Linked DNA regions of Massilia sp. METH4. The protein of the gene in region 1 binds, or shares a complex with, the protein of each later gene. Links are inferred from orthologs where the notes say so. Each region holds a gene or a part of one and is shown on either strand. Other genes may lie near its edges.

Region 1 (6,244 bases):
AGCGAACAGGCAGGTGTACAGCTTGCCCTCGGTGGACAGGCGGGCCCGCGTGCAGTCGCGGCAAAACGCCTGCGTCACGCTGGAAATGACGCCGATCTCGCCGCCGCCATCGGCATAGCGCCAGCGCGCCGCCGTTTCGCCCGTGTAGTTCGGGTCGGCCTGCACCAGCGGCAATTCGGCGCCGATCCGGCGCACGATCTCGGCCGAGGGAATCACATCCTTCATATTCCAGCCGTTCGAGGCACCCACGTCCATGAACTCGATGAAGCGCAGGATGTGTGGCGAGCCGTGGAAGTGTCGCGCCATCGGCAGGATTTCCTGCTCGTTGGTGCCGGCCTTGACGACCATATTGACCTTGATGGGCCCCAGGCCCGCCGCGTGGGCGGCTTCGATGCCGTCCAGCACGTCGGCGACGGCGAAGTCCACGTCATTCATGGCGCGGAACGTCGCGTCGTCCAGGGCGTCCAGCGATACCGTTACCCGCTGCAGGCCGGCATCCTTCAGCGCCTTCGCCTTGCGGGCCAGCAGCGAGCCGTTCGTCGTCAGCGTCAGGTCGAGCGGCTTGCCGTCAACGGTGCGCAGCGCGGCCAGCATCTCGATCAGCCGTTCGATATTCTTGCGCAGCAGGGGTTCGCCACCCGTGAGGCGGATCTTTTCCACGCCGTGGGCCACGAACTGGCGCGCCACGCGCGTGATTTCCTCGAACGTGAGCAGCGAGGAGTGGGGCAGGTACTGGTAATCCTTGTCGAACACTTCCTTCGGCATGCAATACACGCAACGGAAGTTGCAGCGGTCCGTGATCGAGATGCGCAGGTCGCGCAGGGGCCGCGCCAGGCGATCGCGCACTTCCCCGGTGGGCGCTTCGATCGACGCCGGGATCGCCGGCGGCCGGCTGCGGCCATCGGACAGGATGATGATCTTTTCGGTCATTTACTCAACTATGCTCATCGAGCGGATTAACTGGGCAGTATTATTTAAACTGCACTAAGGCATTGATTCCAAAGGCGTAATGTAGCACGAGGCCGACGATCGCACAGCCCGCGAGCAACTTTACGGGGCCCGTTTGCCACCGCAACAACGCCCAGGCGGCCACCGCGGCGATCGCCACCGCGGCCCAATCCCACTGCCCCCCGCCATGGAACACGTGATTGCCGAAGAAAACGGCCAGGCTGGCGATCACGCCGACCACGGCGGCCGAGATGGCCGTCAGCGGCGCCGTCATGCGGATATTGCCGCGCGTGGCTTCCACGAGTGGCCCGCCGGCCAGGATGAAGATGAACGAGGGCACGAACGTGAACCAGGCGGCGACAAACGCGCCCGCCATGCCGGATGCGACCGGGTTGCCCAGCACCAGGTGTGTCCAGCCGCCGACGAAACCCACGAAGGCGTTCACCATGATCAGCGGGCCGGGCGTGGTCTCGCCCAGCGCCAGGCCGTCGATCATCTGTGCCGCCGTCAGCCAGCCGTGGGTTTCCACGCCGCCCTGGTAAACGTACGGCAGCACCGCATAGGCGCCGCCGAACGTGAGCAGCGCGGCTTTCGTGAAGAACCAGCCCATCTGCGCGAGTGGATTGGTCAGGCCCGTCAGCGCTGCCACGGCCAGCCAGCTGGCCGCCATGATGGCCACGCCCAAGGCGGAGGCGGCGGCAAGCTTGCCCCATGTGAAGCGGGCATGCGGCGGCGTTGGCGTATGGTCGTCGATCACGGCGCCCCGGAGCGTCGATGATGCCTTCGTGTGGCCGGGTGCCCCCGGCATGAATGCTTCCGGCCGCTGCCGCGCGCCGAGCCAGCCGAGCACGGCCGCGCCCAGCACGACCGCCGGGAAGGGCACGTCCAGCATGATGGCCAGGAAGGCGGCACAGGCCAGGCCTGCGAGCAGGGCATTCTTCAGCGTGCGCCGCCCGATGCGCCACGTGGCAGCGAGCACGAGCGCCACGACGGCTGGCTTGATACCATACAGCACCGCCGCGATGGCGGGCAGGTGGCCGAACGCGAGGTAGATCCAAGCCAGCCCCATCAGGATCAGCAGCGAGGGCAGCAGGAACAGCACGCCGGCCGCGATGCCGCCGCGTGCCCGGTGCAGCAACCAGCCGATGTAGACGGCCAGCTGCGTGGCCTCCGGCCCCGGCAGCAACATGCAATAGTTCAACGCATGCAGGAAGCGCTGCTCGGAAACCCAGCGGCGCCGCTCCACGAGCTCGGCATGCATCATCGCGATCTGGCCGGCCGGGCCGCCAAAGCTGATGAAGCCCAGCTTCAGCCAGTAGCGCAGCGCGGTAGAGAAAGAGGGGGCAGGGGGCATGGCGAAAAAAAAGGGAAGCCGTGGCTTCCCTTTTCAATGGCTGCGATCAGCGTCGGGTATCCACCTGCACCAGCGGCTCGTCGGAGACTGGCGGGGCGGGCTTGCGGGTGCGGCGTACCCGGACCGGCGGCTCTGCGTGTGCCGCCGCTTCCTGGGCGGCCCGCAGCTTGGCCGGATCGGTCGCGGCCATCTGCAGGCCTGCAGCCGCCAGGACCGCCTGCAGGTCTGTCGCTGCCGGGGCAGGAGCAGGAGCAGGAGCAGGCTGCGCGGCCGGGGCAGGAGCAGGAGCAGGCTGCGCGGCCGGCGCGGCGACCGGTATCGGCTGGGTTGCCACGGCTTCGGCGGAAACCGCCTCTACCGTTGCAATCTCGGCGGCGGCCGGCACGACGACCGCGGTTTCCACGACCGGCAACACATCGGCGGCGGCGGCGGGCGCGGTGGCCGGCGTTTCCTGGGCCGGTGCGTGGGGGGCGGCCGGCGGCAGCGGTTCGGCGGCCGGAGCCTGCACGATTTCCGCTTCGGCCGGTTCGATGGCGACGGGGGCCGGCGCTGCGGCAGCGGGTGCCTGCTGAGCCACCACTTCCGCCGGGGCCGCTTGCGCAGTTACGGGCGGCAGCGGTTCGGCGGCCGGTGCCTGGACGATTTCCGCTTCGGCCGGTTCGATCGCCACAGGTTCCGCCTCGACAGGCAGGGTTTCGGCAGCCTGGGCCGGCTGCACCGCTTCCGCGGCCGCCGGAGCCACCTCGGCCGCAGCCGTGCGCTGGGCCGGTTCCACGGCAGGGGCATGCTCGACAGCCTCGATCGCGGCAGCGGCGGCAGCCACCGGCTCCGGCTGGGCCGGCGCCTTCGGCGCTTCGACCGGTGCGGCCGCTGCTTCGCGGGCGCCGGCTTCGGCATCCTCGGCCACGACGGTGGCGGTGACGGACTTGATGGCGTCGCCCTCGGCAGCGGCGAACTCGTCGCCTGCCTCCATCACTTCGCCTTCGGCGCCTTCACGCTCGCGGCGATTACGGTTGCGGCCGCCACGACGGCGGCGGCGGCGCGGTTCGTCGCCGCCTTCACCCGCTTCCAGCTCATCGCCTTCCGGTCCCGTGTTGCCGGTCGATTTCACCAGGCCGGGAGCTTCGGTGGCGGGCGCAACAGGAGCCGCCGCCGTGCCGGTGCCGACCGGGCCGACGCCGGCCGCGGCCAGCGCCAGTTCCTCGGCTTTCGCTTCGGCCGGCTGGGCTTTCGGTTCGCGCGGCTCGCGCGGCGGGCGGGCTTCGCGCGGTTCGCGCTGCGCTCGCTCGGCCCGTTCCGGGCGTTCCGCGCGTTCGGGGCGCGGCGTCACGGCAGCTTCGGCGGTCTCGGCCTTGTCCACGGATTTCTCCAGGCCTTTTTCCACGCCTTTTTCCAATTTTTCACGCGGTTCGCGCGGTGGGCGCGGCGGACGGGCCGGGCGGGCTTCCGCAGCCGGTTTCACGGCCTCCTCGCGTGGTTCCTTGGGACCGCGTGGCGGACGGGCGCGCGGTGCACGGGCGTTCTTGTCGGCGCGCTCGGCCGGTGCGGCGGCGGCCGGCTTCGTCACGATGGCCGGGGCGGCCGGCGGAGCCGGTTCCTCGGTCTTGCCGGTGAAGAAGGAGACCAGCTTGGCGAAGAAACCTTTTTCGGCCGGTGCCGGGGCGGCCACCGGTGCCGGTGCGGCCGGCTGTACCGGCGCGGGCGCCGGGGTGCGGTCCACCATCGGGGCCGGCTGGCTCGGCGTGATCGTCTTGACGACGGCTTCCTGGCGCGGCTTCTGCTCTTCCTTCTGGCGCTTGGCGAACGACATGTCCGTCTCGGCCTGCTCGGCCATCGTGTAGCTGGCGGCCACGTCTTCCAGGCGCGGATCGTCGTGCTTGATGCGCTCGAGCTTGTAGTGCGGCGTGTCCAGGTGCTTGTTCGGCACCAGGATCACGGTGATGCGGTGGCGGTTCTCGATCTTGAGCACCTCGCCGCGCTTCTCGTTGAGCAGGAAGGCGGCCACGTCGACCGGCACCTGCACGTGGATGGCGGCGCTGTTTTCCTTCATCGCCTCTTCCTGGATGATGCGCAGCACCTGCAGGGCGGACGAGTCGGTATCACGGATATGGCCGGTGCCAGAGCAGCGCGGGCAAGTCACGTGCGAGCCTTCGGACAGCGATGGGCGCAGGCGCTGGCGCGACAGTTCCATCAGGCCGAAGCGGGAGATCTTGCCCATCTGCACGCGTGCACGGTCATGGTGCAGCGCGTCCTTCAGGCGCTGTTCCACTTCGCGCTGGTTCTTCGACACTTCCATGTCGATGAAGTCGATCACGATCAGGCCGCCCAGGTCGCGCAGGCGCAGCTGGCGGGCCACTTCCTCGGCCGCTTCGCAGTTGGTGTGGAAGGCGGTGGTTTCGATGTCGGAACCGCGGGTGGCGCGGGCCGAGTTGACGTCCACGGAAACCAGCGCTTCGGTGTGGTCGATCACGATGGCGCCGCCGGAAGGCAGGGGCACCGTGCGGCTGTAGGCCGTTTCGATCTGGTGTTCGATCTGGAACCGGGAGAACAGCGGCACGTCATCGCTGTAGCGCTTCACGCGGTGCACCATGTCGGGCATCACGTGGCTCATGAACTGGTGCGCTTGTTCGTAGATCTCGTCCGTATCGATCAGGATCTCGCCGATATCCGGCTGGAAGTAGTCGCGGATCGCGCGGATCACGAGCGACGATTCCTGGTAGATCAGGAAGGCGCCGGAGGCGGCCTTGGACGCGCCTTCGATGGCACGCCACAGCTGCATCAGGTAGTTCAAGTCCCACTGCAGCTCTTCCACGGTGCGGCCGATGCCGGCGGTGCGGGCGATCACGGACATGCCCTGCGGCAAGTCCAGCTTGTCCATCGTTTCGCGCAGTTCCTGGCGTTCCTCGCCTTCGACACGGCGCGAGACGCCGCCGCCGCGCGGGTTATTCGGCATCAGCACCAGGTAGCGGCCGGCCAGCGAGATGAACGAGGTCAGCGCCGCGCCCTTGTTGCCGCGCTCTTCCTTTTCCACCTGGACGACGATTTCCTGGCCTTCGCGCAGCGCATCCTTGATGGTGGCGTTGCGTACGTCGATGCCTTCACGGAAATAGCTGCGGGCCACTTCCTTGAACGGCAGGAAACCGTGGCGGTCTTCGCCATAGCTGACGAAGCAGGCTTCGAGCGACGGTTCGATGCGGGTGATGACGCCTTTGTAGATATTGGACTTGCGTTGCTCGCGTCCGGCGGTTTCGATGTCGATGTCGATCAGTTTCTGTCCATCGACAATGGCTACGCGCAGCTCTTCCTGCTGCGTAGCGTTGAACAACATGCGTTTCATTTTTTATTTGACTCCGCGACCCTTCGGCCAAATGCGCCGCCCACGCTCGTGAGGCATGAGCGGCAACCGTACAAGGATATACGCGGGAACTAAGGAGGCTGCGGGGAAATGCCTCGTCGTGCGGCAGCGCGCAGGCGCAGCTGCCGCAGTGGGCGCATGAGGCCGATCGTCATGCCGAGTTCGCACCACCTGCAACTCATCCTGTCCGGCCGATTGCGATGAAAAAATCGCAACGGAAGGCCGCGGAGAATGCGGGCGTGCGCAATTGGTCGAGCCAGGCCATCTTGTGTGGTGCCTGGCGAAAACGGCAAGCGTTATCAGCTCCATCAAACCGGCAAGCAACGACTCTGTGCTTGCTTGCCGGATTCATCCTAACGATCCAGCCAATCTAATTCCAACATCCGCCCACCAACCCGATGACAACAGTGGTCGCCACCCTGATCCGTGCACGCATGTGCGTATACGTTTATTTCCGCTGAATGAGCAATTAAGCGAGGCCAGCGGATGCGCCCCTGTGTAAAATCGTGGTTTTCTTCTTACACAAAGCAACAGCGTGCAAGCACTACATCGAGCGCTGCATCGCTACGGCGAATTGATTATATATT
Region 2 (7,368 bases), 6.4 Mb from region 1 along the record:
CAGCTGGTCTCGTCGCAGGCCACCTCCGATTCCAAGCTGTTGCTGACGCGTGCGCGCCTGGTGCACGACCGTGCGGTGTTCCACCCCGATTCGCCGGACGTGCCGGCGCTGCTCAAGCGCGCCAACGACTTCCTGGCCAAGTCGGACGAGGCGTGGCAGCGTTACCTGTCCCTCGAACAGGATGCGGAAGAAAAAGCGCTGTCTGACAAGGTGGGCGCCACGCGCAAGGCGTTGGTCGACAATGGCCTGCACGCGCTGGAGCAGGCGCTTCTCGCCAAGGACGCCGCGCGCATCGACCAGATCGTGATGAAGGACATGCAGGCGCTGTACTCCGCCTACAGCGACGCGTCGGACAAGCTCGACGACTACCAGCTCGCCACCGCGAAGCACAGCTTCGAAGCGAGCCAGCGCCTGTACGGCACCGTGATGGCCCTGTCCATCGGCGCCATCATCGCCGGCATCGCACTGATCGTGGTCGCTTGCGTGACCCTGGTGCGCGCCATCATGGGCCCGCTGCGCGAAGCGCTCGAACACTTCGACGCGATGTCCGCCGGCGACCTGTCGCGCCGCGTCGACGTGAAGCGCCATGACGAAATGGGCACGCTGATGAAGGGCCTGGCCACCATGCAGCAAAAGCTCGCCGACACGGTGCGCACCGTGCGCGAAGGCAGCAGCTCGATCGCCGTGGCCAGCAACGAAATCGCCGACGGCAACCTCGACCTGTCGCGCCGCACCGAACAGCAGGCGGCCAGCCTGGAGGAAACCGCGTCGTCGCTGGAAGAGCTGACGTCGACCGTGCGCCAGAACGCCGACAACGCGCGCCAGGCCAGCGACATGGCCGCCACCGCGTCGCAGGTAGCGCAACAGGGCGGCCAGATCGTGGCCCGGGTCGTCGATACGATGGGTGCCATCACCACGTCGTCGAAGAAGATCGAGGACATCATCGCCGTCATCGACGGCATCGCCTTCCAGACCAATATCCTGGCGCTGAATGCCGCCGTGGAAGCGGCGCGTGCCGGCGAGCAGGGGCGCGGCTTCGCCGTCGTGGCCAGCGAAGTGCGCACGCTGGCCCAGCGCTCGGCCGCCGCCGCCAAGGAAATCAAGGAGTTGATCGACAACTCGGTAGCCAGCGTGGAAGCGGGTTCCACCCTCGTCGGCCAGGCCGGCACGACGATGAACGAGATCGTGACGAGCATCGCCCGCGTGGCGGGCATCATGACGGAAATCATGTCCGCCACGTCCGAGCAAAGCTCGGGCATCGACCTGATCAACGATGCCGTCACACAGATGGACCAGGTGACGCAGCAGAACGCCGCCCTGGTCGAGGAAGCCGCCGCCGCCGCGGGCGCCCTGCAGGAACAGGCCGCCACGCTGGAGGAGACGGTGAGCGTGTTCCGGCTGGAACAGCAGGCATCGGGCCACGCCGCCGCGCCGCTCAAGCGCCCTGCCGTCGCGCACTCGGCCGCGCAGCTGGCCTGGCAGTAATCGCCCAATCACCGTTGTAAGAATTTGGGGACAGTCCCCAAATTTTTACAACACTTTGTGTGGCGCTTCCCCAACGGGGACAGTCCCCGATTTTTTACAACACTGGTCGTGGTGCTTGTGCCGCGTTCATGCCTTGGGTGCGGCGGCCTGTGTCCCGCAGGCATAGCAAAACCGCGTGAACGCATTCTTGCGCGCCTCGCAAGCCACGCATCGGTTGAACAGCCCGATCCCGCAGTGCGGGCAAAAGTCGATTTTCGTGTCCTTCAAGTCCACCTGGCGCTCGCAGCCGGGGCACACGCTCTTGGCCATGCGCGCCATGGCGATGTCGTAGCCCAGGTTCTCGCGGCGCTGCGTGTCGGGCAGCGCCTCGGCCGCCTTTTGCCGCTCCAGGTAGCGCTGCAGGCCGAGGATGGCTTGCCGGCCGACGACCACCGTGAGCAGGATACCGACCACGTAGCGGACATAGCCGCCATAGCTCGGCAGGTAAGGCACGAGTTCGACGAAGAAGGCAAACAGCGCGAAGAAGATGAAGCCCCACACGAAGGGCCACCACGTGCTCTTGCGCTTGTGCTTCCACAGCCAGCCTGCTGCCAACAGCAGGGGCAAGGTCAGGGCCAGGCGGTAGGCGAAGATGCGCAGCTCGCGCAGGTGCTGGGCTTTTTCGAGGGGCGCCTGCGCCGCGCGTTCCAGCGCATGCAACTGTTCGTAGGCAGCCTCGCTCGCCTGGCGCGCATTCAGGCGCACCTGCTGCTGCTGTTCCACTTCGCCCAGCGCCTTGCGCTCCCTTGCCGCCAGGTCGTCGAGCTGGCGCGTGCGCGCGATGAGCTCGGGGTCCTGGTCGGGGCGCGCCGTCGCGTGGCGGGTCGAGAGCCAGTTGTTGAAGGTGTCGCGCGCCGATTCCGTGTTCGCCTTGGTCACGCGATGCTGCTGCTCCGCCTGTTCGAGGGCCTTGCGGGCATCCTCTTCCCTGCGGTCGGTGGCGCGGATCGTTTCGTGGACCGCCGCCAGTTTGGCGGGATCGATGAACTGGACCAGTTCGATCGGTTCCTCGACCAGATTCAGGTTGTCGACCACCTTGCCGCCAAGGCCGATCAGGAAGCCGGCGAACAGCAGCGCGACGATCCACAAGCCGCGCTGGAACCATTTTTCGGAGAGGCGAAGTGCTTTGCTCATCGTGATGCTCCCGGTAAGTTGGACCGGAACGGAGCATAGCGGCTTTCGCCGGCGCGATGCTGTGGCAATACTCTAAAAAAAAAACCGCCGGGCTTGCGCACGGCGGTTTTCATCGCTGAAGCGAACGGTGCTTACTTGGCAGCCGCGCCTTCTTCCGCGGCAGCCTTCATGGACAGCTTCAGGCGGCCGCGATCGTCCGTTTCCAGGACTTTCACGCGCACCTGCTGGCCTTCCTTCAGGTAGTCGGCCACGGCGTTCACGCGCTCGTTGGCAATCTGCGAGATGTGCAGCAGGCCATCCTTGCCCGGCATGACTTGCACGATCGCGCCGAAGTCCAGCAGCTTGAGCACGGTACCGTCGTAGGTCTTGCCCACTTCGACCGATGCGGTCAGCTCTTCGATGCGGCGCTTGGCTTCCTGGCCGGCGGCGGCATCGACGGAGGCGATGGTGACGATGCCTTCGTCGGTGATGTCGATCTGCGTGCCGGTTTCCTCGGTCAGCGCGCGGATCACCGCGCCGCCCTTGCCGATCACGTCGCGGATCTTCTCGGGGTTGATCTTGATGGTGATGAGGCGCGGCGCGAAGTCGGACAGTTCCGTCTTCACGTGCGGCATCGCCTTCTGCATCTCGCCCAAGATATGCTGGCGGCCTTCCTTGGCCTGAGCCAGCGCGACCTGCATGATTTCCTTGGTGATGCCCTGGATCTTGATGTCCATCTGCAGCGCCGTGATGCCGTTGGCGGTGCCGGCCACCTTGAAGTCCATGTCGCCCAGGTGGTCTTCGTCACCCAGGATGTCGGACAGCACGGCGAACTTGCCGCCTTCCTTGATCAGGCCCATGGCGATGCCGGCCACGTGCGCCTTCATCGGCACGCCGGCATCCATCAGCGCCAGGCAGCCGCCGCAGACGGAAGCCATCGACGAGGAACCGTTCGATTCGGTGATCTCGGAGACCAGGCGCACGGAGTAGCTGAACTCTTCCGGCGAAGGCAGCGCGGCAACCAGGGCGCGCTTGGCCAGGCGGCCGTGACCCACTTCGCGACGCTTCGGCGTGCCCACGCGGCCCGTTTCACCGGTGGCGAACGGCGGCATGTTGTAGTGAAGCATGAAGTCGTCGGTATACTCGCCCATCAGCGCGTCGATCTTCTGGGAATCGCGAGCGGTGCCCAGCGTCGCCACGACCAGCGCCTGCGTTTCGCCGCGCGTGAACAGTGCCGAACCGTGGGTACGCGGCAGCACCGAAGTGCGGATCGCGATCGGGCGCACCGTGCGGGTGTCGCGGCCGTCAATGCGCGGCTCGCCGTTCAGGATCTGCGAACGCACGACCTTGGCTTCCATGTCGAACAGGATATTGCCCACTTCGACCGAATCCGGTGCCTCGACGCCGTTGGCCGCCGCATCGGCTGCCAGGTCGGCGATCACCTGATCGTGCATCGCGCGCAGGGCTTCCTGGCGGGACTGCTTGACCTTGATCTGGTAAGCCGCGTTGATCTTGGCTTCGGCGAACTGCGCGACCTTGGCGATCAGCGGCTCGTTCTTGGCGGGCGGGACCCATTCCATTTCCGGCTTGCCGCCTTCTTCCACCAGTTCGTGGATCGCGTCGATGACGGCCTTCATCTGCTCGTGGCCGTACACCACGCCGCCCAGCATTACTTCTTCCGACAGTTGCTTGGCTTCCGATTCCACCATCAGCACGGCGGTTTCGGTACCGGCCACCACCAGGTCCATCTCGGACGTTTTCAACTGGGTCGTGGTCGGGTTCAGGATGTACTGGCCGTTGGCGTAACCCACACGGGCGGCGCCGATCGGGCCGTTGAACGGCACGCCGGCCACGCACAGGGCGGCGGACGCGCCGATCATCGAAGCGATGTCCGGGTCGATTTCGGGATTAACCGACAGAACGTGGATGATGACCTGCACCTCGTTCATGTAACCTTCCGGGAACAACGGGCGGATCGGCCGGTCGATCAGGCGGGACGTCAGCGTCTCCTTCTCCGACGGACGGCCTTCGCGCTTGAAGAAGCCACCGGGAATCTTGCCGGCTGCATAGGTCTTTTCAATGTAGTCGACCGTCAGCGGGAAGAAATCCTGGCCGGGCTTCGCATCCTTGCGCGCCACCACGGTCGCCAGCACGACGGTGTCGTCCATCGACACCATGACCGCGCCCGAGGCCTGGCGAGCGATCTCGCCGGTTTCCAGGGTCACGGTATGTTGGCCGTACTGGAAGGTTTTCGTAACTTTGTTAAACATGGGTAATCCCTTTCTATTTGCCGACAGATTTTCAGGCGCTGTCGTTCACCTCACCACAGGCGACCGGCTGATGCCCGCCACCTTATTGCTCTACTATTTCGCTGCTCTACTGCTCGCCAAAGTGTTAATTCCAGTTGGAAATTTTTTAACACTCCAAAAAGACAAAATGCCCGCGACAGCGAACTGGCGCAGGCATTTGGCTAAAACCGGTGCCGCAAAGATTACTTACGCAGGCCGAGCTTGGCGATCAGGTCGCGGTAGCGGTTGGCATCCTTGTCCTTCAGGTAAGCCAGCAGGCTCTTACGACGGTTGACCATCTTGATCAGGCCACGACGGGAGTGGTGATCCTTGGTGTGCTCCTTGAAGTGGCTGTTCAGCTCGTTGATGCGTGCGGTCAGCAGCGCAACTTGCACTTCCGGGGAGCCCGTGTCGTTCTGGCCACGTGCGTTGTCCGCGATGATCGCGGCCTTGTTGATGTTTTCTACAGTCATGATGCACCTTTCACATGCGATATGCGGAGTACGGGACCCTGCACATCGTGAATTACGATAAATGAATATGCCTGCCCGAAAGGACAGGCCCGCAAGTATAACGGAATTCGCGCGGCGTGTACCGCCTTCTGTCTAGAATTATTCAACGTATCATGGGGGCATGATGAAAAAGCTGATCATTCCGACAATTCTCGGCGCCGCCTCGGCCCTGCTGCTGGCCGGCTGCGCATTCGGGCCGCCGCCGCAGCCGGGCGAGCCGATGGCCGCGGTGCAGGCGCGCCTGGGCCAGCCCAGCGCCCGCTTCACCACTGGCGGCGAAACGATCGACGAGTACGGCGCCGGCGCCTTCGGCCAGTACACCTGGATGGCCCGCTACGGCGCCGACGGCCGGCTGCGCTCGTATGAACAGGTGCTGACCGACGAAAAATTCGCCGGCGTGAAACTGGGCGTGGACGACAAGACGTCGATCCTGCATACGTTCGGGCACCCGGCCGAGACTTCCTACCTGTCGCGGCGCGAGCTGGAGGTGTGGAGCTACCGCTATAAACAGTCGGGTGTGTGGGATTCCATGATGCACATCCACTTCAGCCGGGATGGCAAGGTCAGGGAGATGATGGCGGGGCCGGACCCGATGCGGGATCATCGGGAAGGGTTTTTCTAGAAAACCACCGCCGTCGCTGGTGTCGCACACCATTTCCGGGGCTCTTTCCGGAAATGGTGTCCGACACCAAAACTCATCCACCGCGAGCTAGATCCGCTCCGTCTGCGGATTCACCCGCTCCTTCGCATGCAGCTTGTTGAGCGCGGCGAGGTAGGCCTTGGCGGAAGCCACCACGATATCCGGATCGGCGCCCACGCCGTTGACGATGCGCCCGGCCTGCGACAGCCGCATGGTCACCTCGCCTTGCGACTGCGAGCTGGGGCTGATCGCGGCGATCGAGAACAGCACCAGCTCGGCGCCGCTCCTCGCCTCGCTTTCGATCGCGTTGACGATCGAATCGACCGGGCCGTCGCCACTGCCCTCGCACACCACCTCGCGCTCGCCCATCGCGAACACCACGCGCGCATGCGGCATTTCTCCCGTTTCGCTGCGCTGGGACAGCGACACCAGCCGGTAGTGCTCGCCCTCTTCCCGCTCCTCGGTAGAGACGAGCGCCATGATGTCCTCGTCGAAGATCTCCGCCTTGCGGTCGGCCAGGTCCTTGAAGCGGGCAAAGGCCGCGTTGACATCCGCTTCCGAATCGAGCTCGATACCCAATTCCTGCAAGCGCTGCTTGAACGCGTTGCGGCCCGACAGCTTGCCCAGCACGATCTTGTTGGCCGTCCAGCCAACGTCCTCGGCGCGCATGATCTCGTAGGTTTCGCGCGCCTTCAGGATGCCGTCCTGGTGGATGCCCGAAGCGTGCGCGAACGCGTTGGCGCCAACGACCGCCTTGTTCGGCTGTACGGCGAAGCCGGTAATCTGCGACACCATCTTCGAGGCCGGCACGATCTGCGTCGTATCGATGCCGCATTCCAGGTTGTAGTAACCGCTGCGCGTGCGCAGCGCCATCACCACTTCTTCCAGCGCCGTATTGCCGGCCCGCTCGCCCAGGCCATTGATGGTGCACTCGACCTGCCGCGCGCCGCCGATCATCACGCCGGCCAGCGAATTGGCCACCGCCAGGCCCAGGTCGTTGTGGCAGTGCACCGACCAGATGGCCTTGTCGGAATTGGGGATCCGCTCGCGCAGCCGGCGAATCGTCTCGCCGAACAGTTCCGGCACGGCGTAGCCGACGGTGTCGGGGAAGTTGATCGTGGTTGCCCCCTCGGCGATCACCGTTTCCAGCACGCGGCACAGGAAATCCTCTTCCGAGCGGCTGCCGTCCTCCGGGGAGAATTCGATGTCGTCCGTGAAGCGGCGGGCGAAACGGATGGCCTGCGTGGCCTGCTCCAGCACCTGTTCCGGTTCCATACGCAGCTTCATCTTC

Evidence for each region.
Region 2: the proteins of V6Z91_RS01950 (region 1) and pnp are in contact, whole or in part, in a cryo-EM structure (PDB 9QH0), measured with the Escherichia coli proteins. The link is inferred for Massilia sp. METH4 from one-to-one orthologs.

Annotation. Positions count from the first base shown.
Region 1 is NZ_CP146614.1:418,538-424,781, reverse strand. What follows is about bases 2,149-5,991. They hold V6Z91_RS01950 (Rne/Rng family ribonuclease), read right to left. Parts: upstream 5,640-5,991; coding sequence 2,349-5,639; downstream 2,149-2,348. Other genes in these bases: chrA (chromate efflux transporter), read right to left, coding at 2,149-2,302. Also shown: GTP 3',8-cyclase MoaA, read right to left, coding at 1-930; more of chrA, read right to left, coding at 971-2,148. UniProt on the Escherichia coli protein: Endoribonuclease that plays a central role in RNA processing and decay. Required for the maturation of 5S and 16S rRNAs and the majority of tRNAs. Also involved in the degradation of most mRNAs.
Region 2 is NZ_CP146614.1:6,853,973-6,861,340, forward strand. Bases 2,349-5,324 are described here. They hold pnp (polyribonucleotide nucleotidyltransferase), read right to left. Parts: upstream 4,908-5,324; coding sequence 2,790-4,907; downstream 2,349-2,789. Other genes in these bases: V6Z91_RS29805 (zinc ribbon domain-containing protein), read right to left, coding at 2,349-2,658; rpsO (30S ribosomal protein S15), read right to left, coding at 5,129-5,324. Outside these bases: V6Z91_RS29800 (methyl-accepting chemotaxis protein), read left to right, coding at 1-1,485; more of V6Z91_RS29805, read right to left, coding at 1,612-2,348; more of rpsO, read right to left, coding at 5,325-5,398; V6Z91_RS29820 (hypothetical protein), read left to right, coding at 5,559-6,059; V6Z91_RS29825 (2-isopropylmalate synthase), read right to left, coding at 6,147-7,368. UniProt on the Escherichia coli protein: Involved in mRNA degradation. Catalyzes the phosphorolysis of single-stranded polyribonucleotides processively in the 3'- to 5'-direction. Also involved, along with RNase II, in tRNA processing.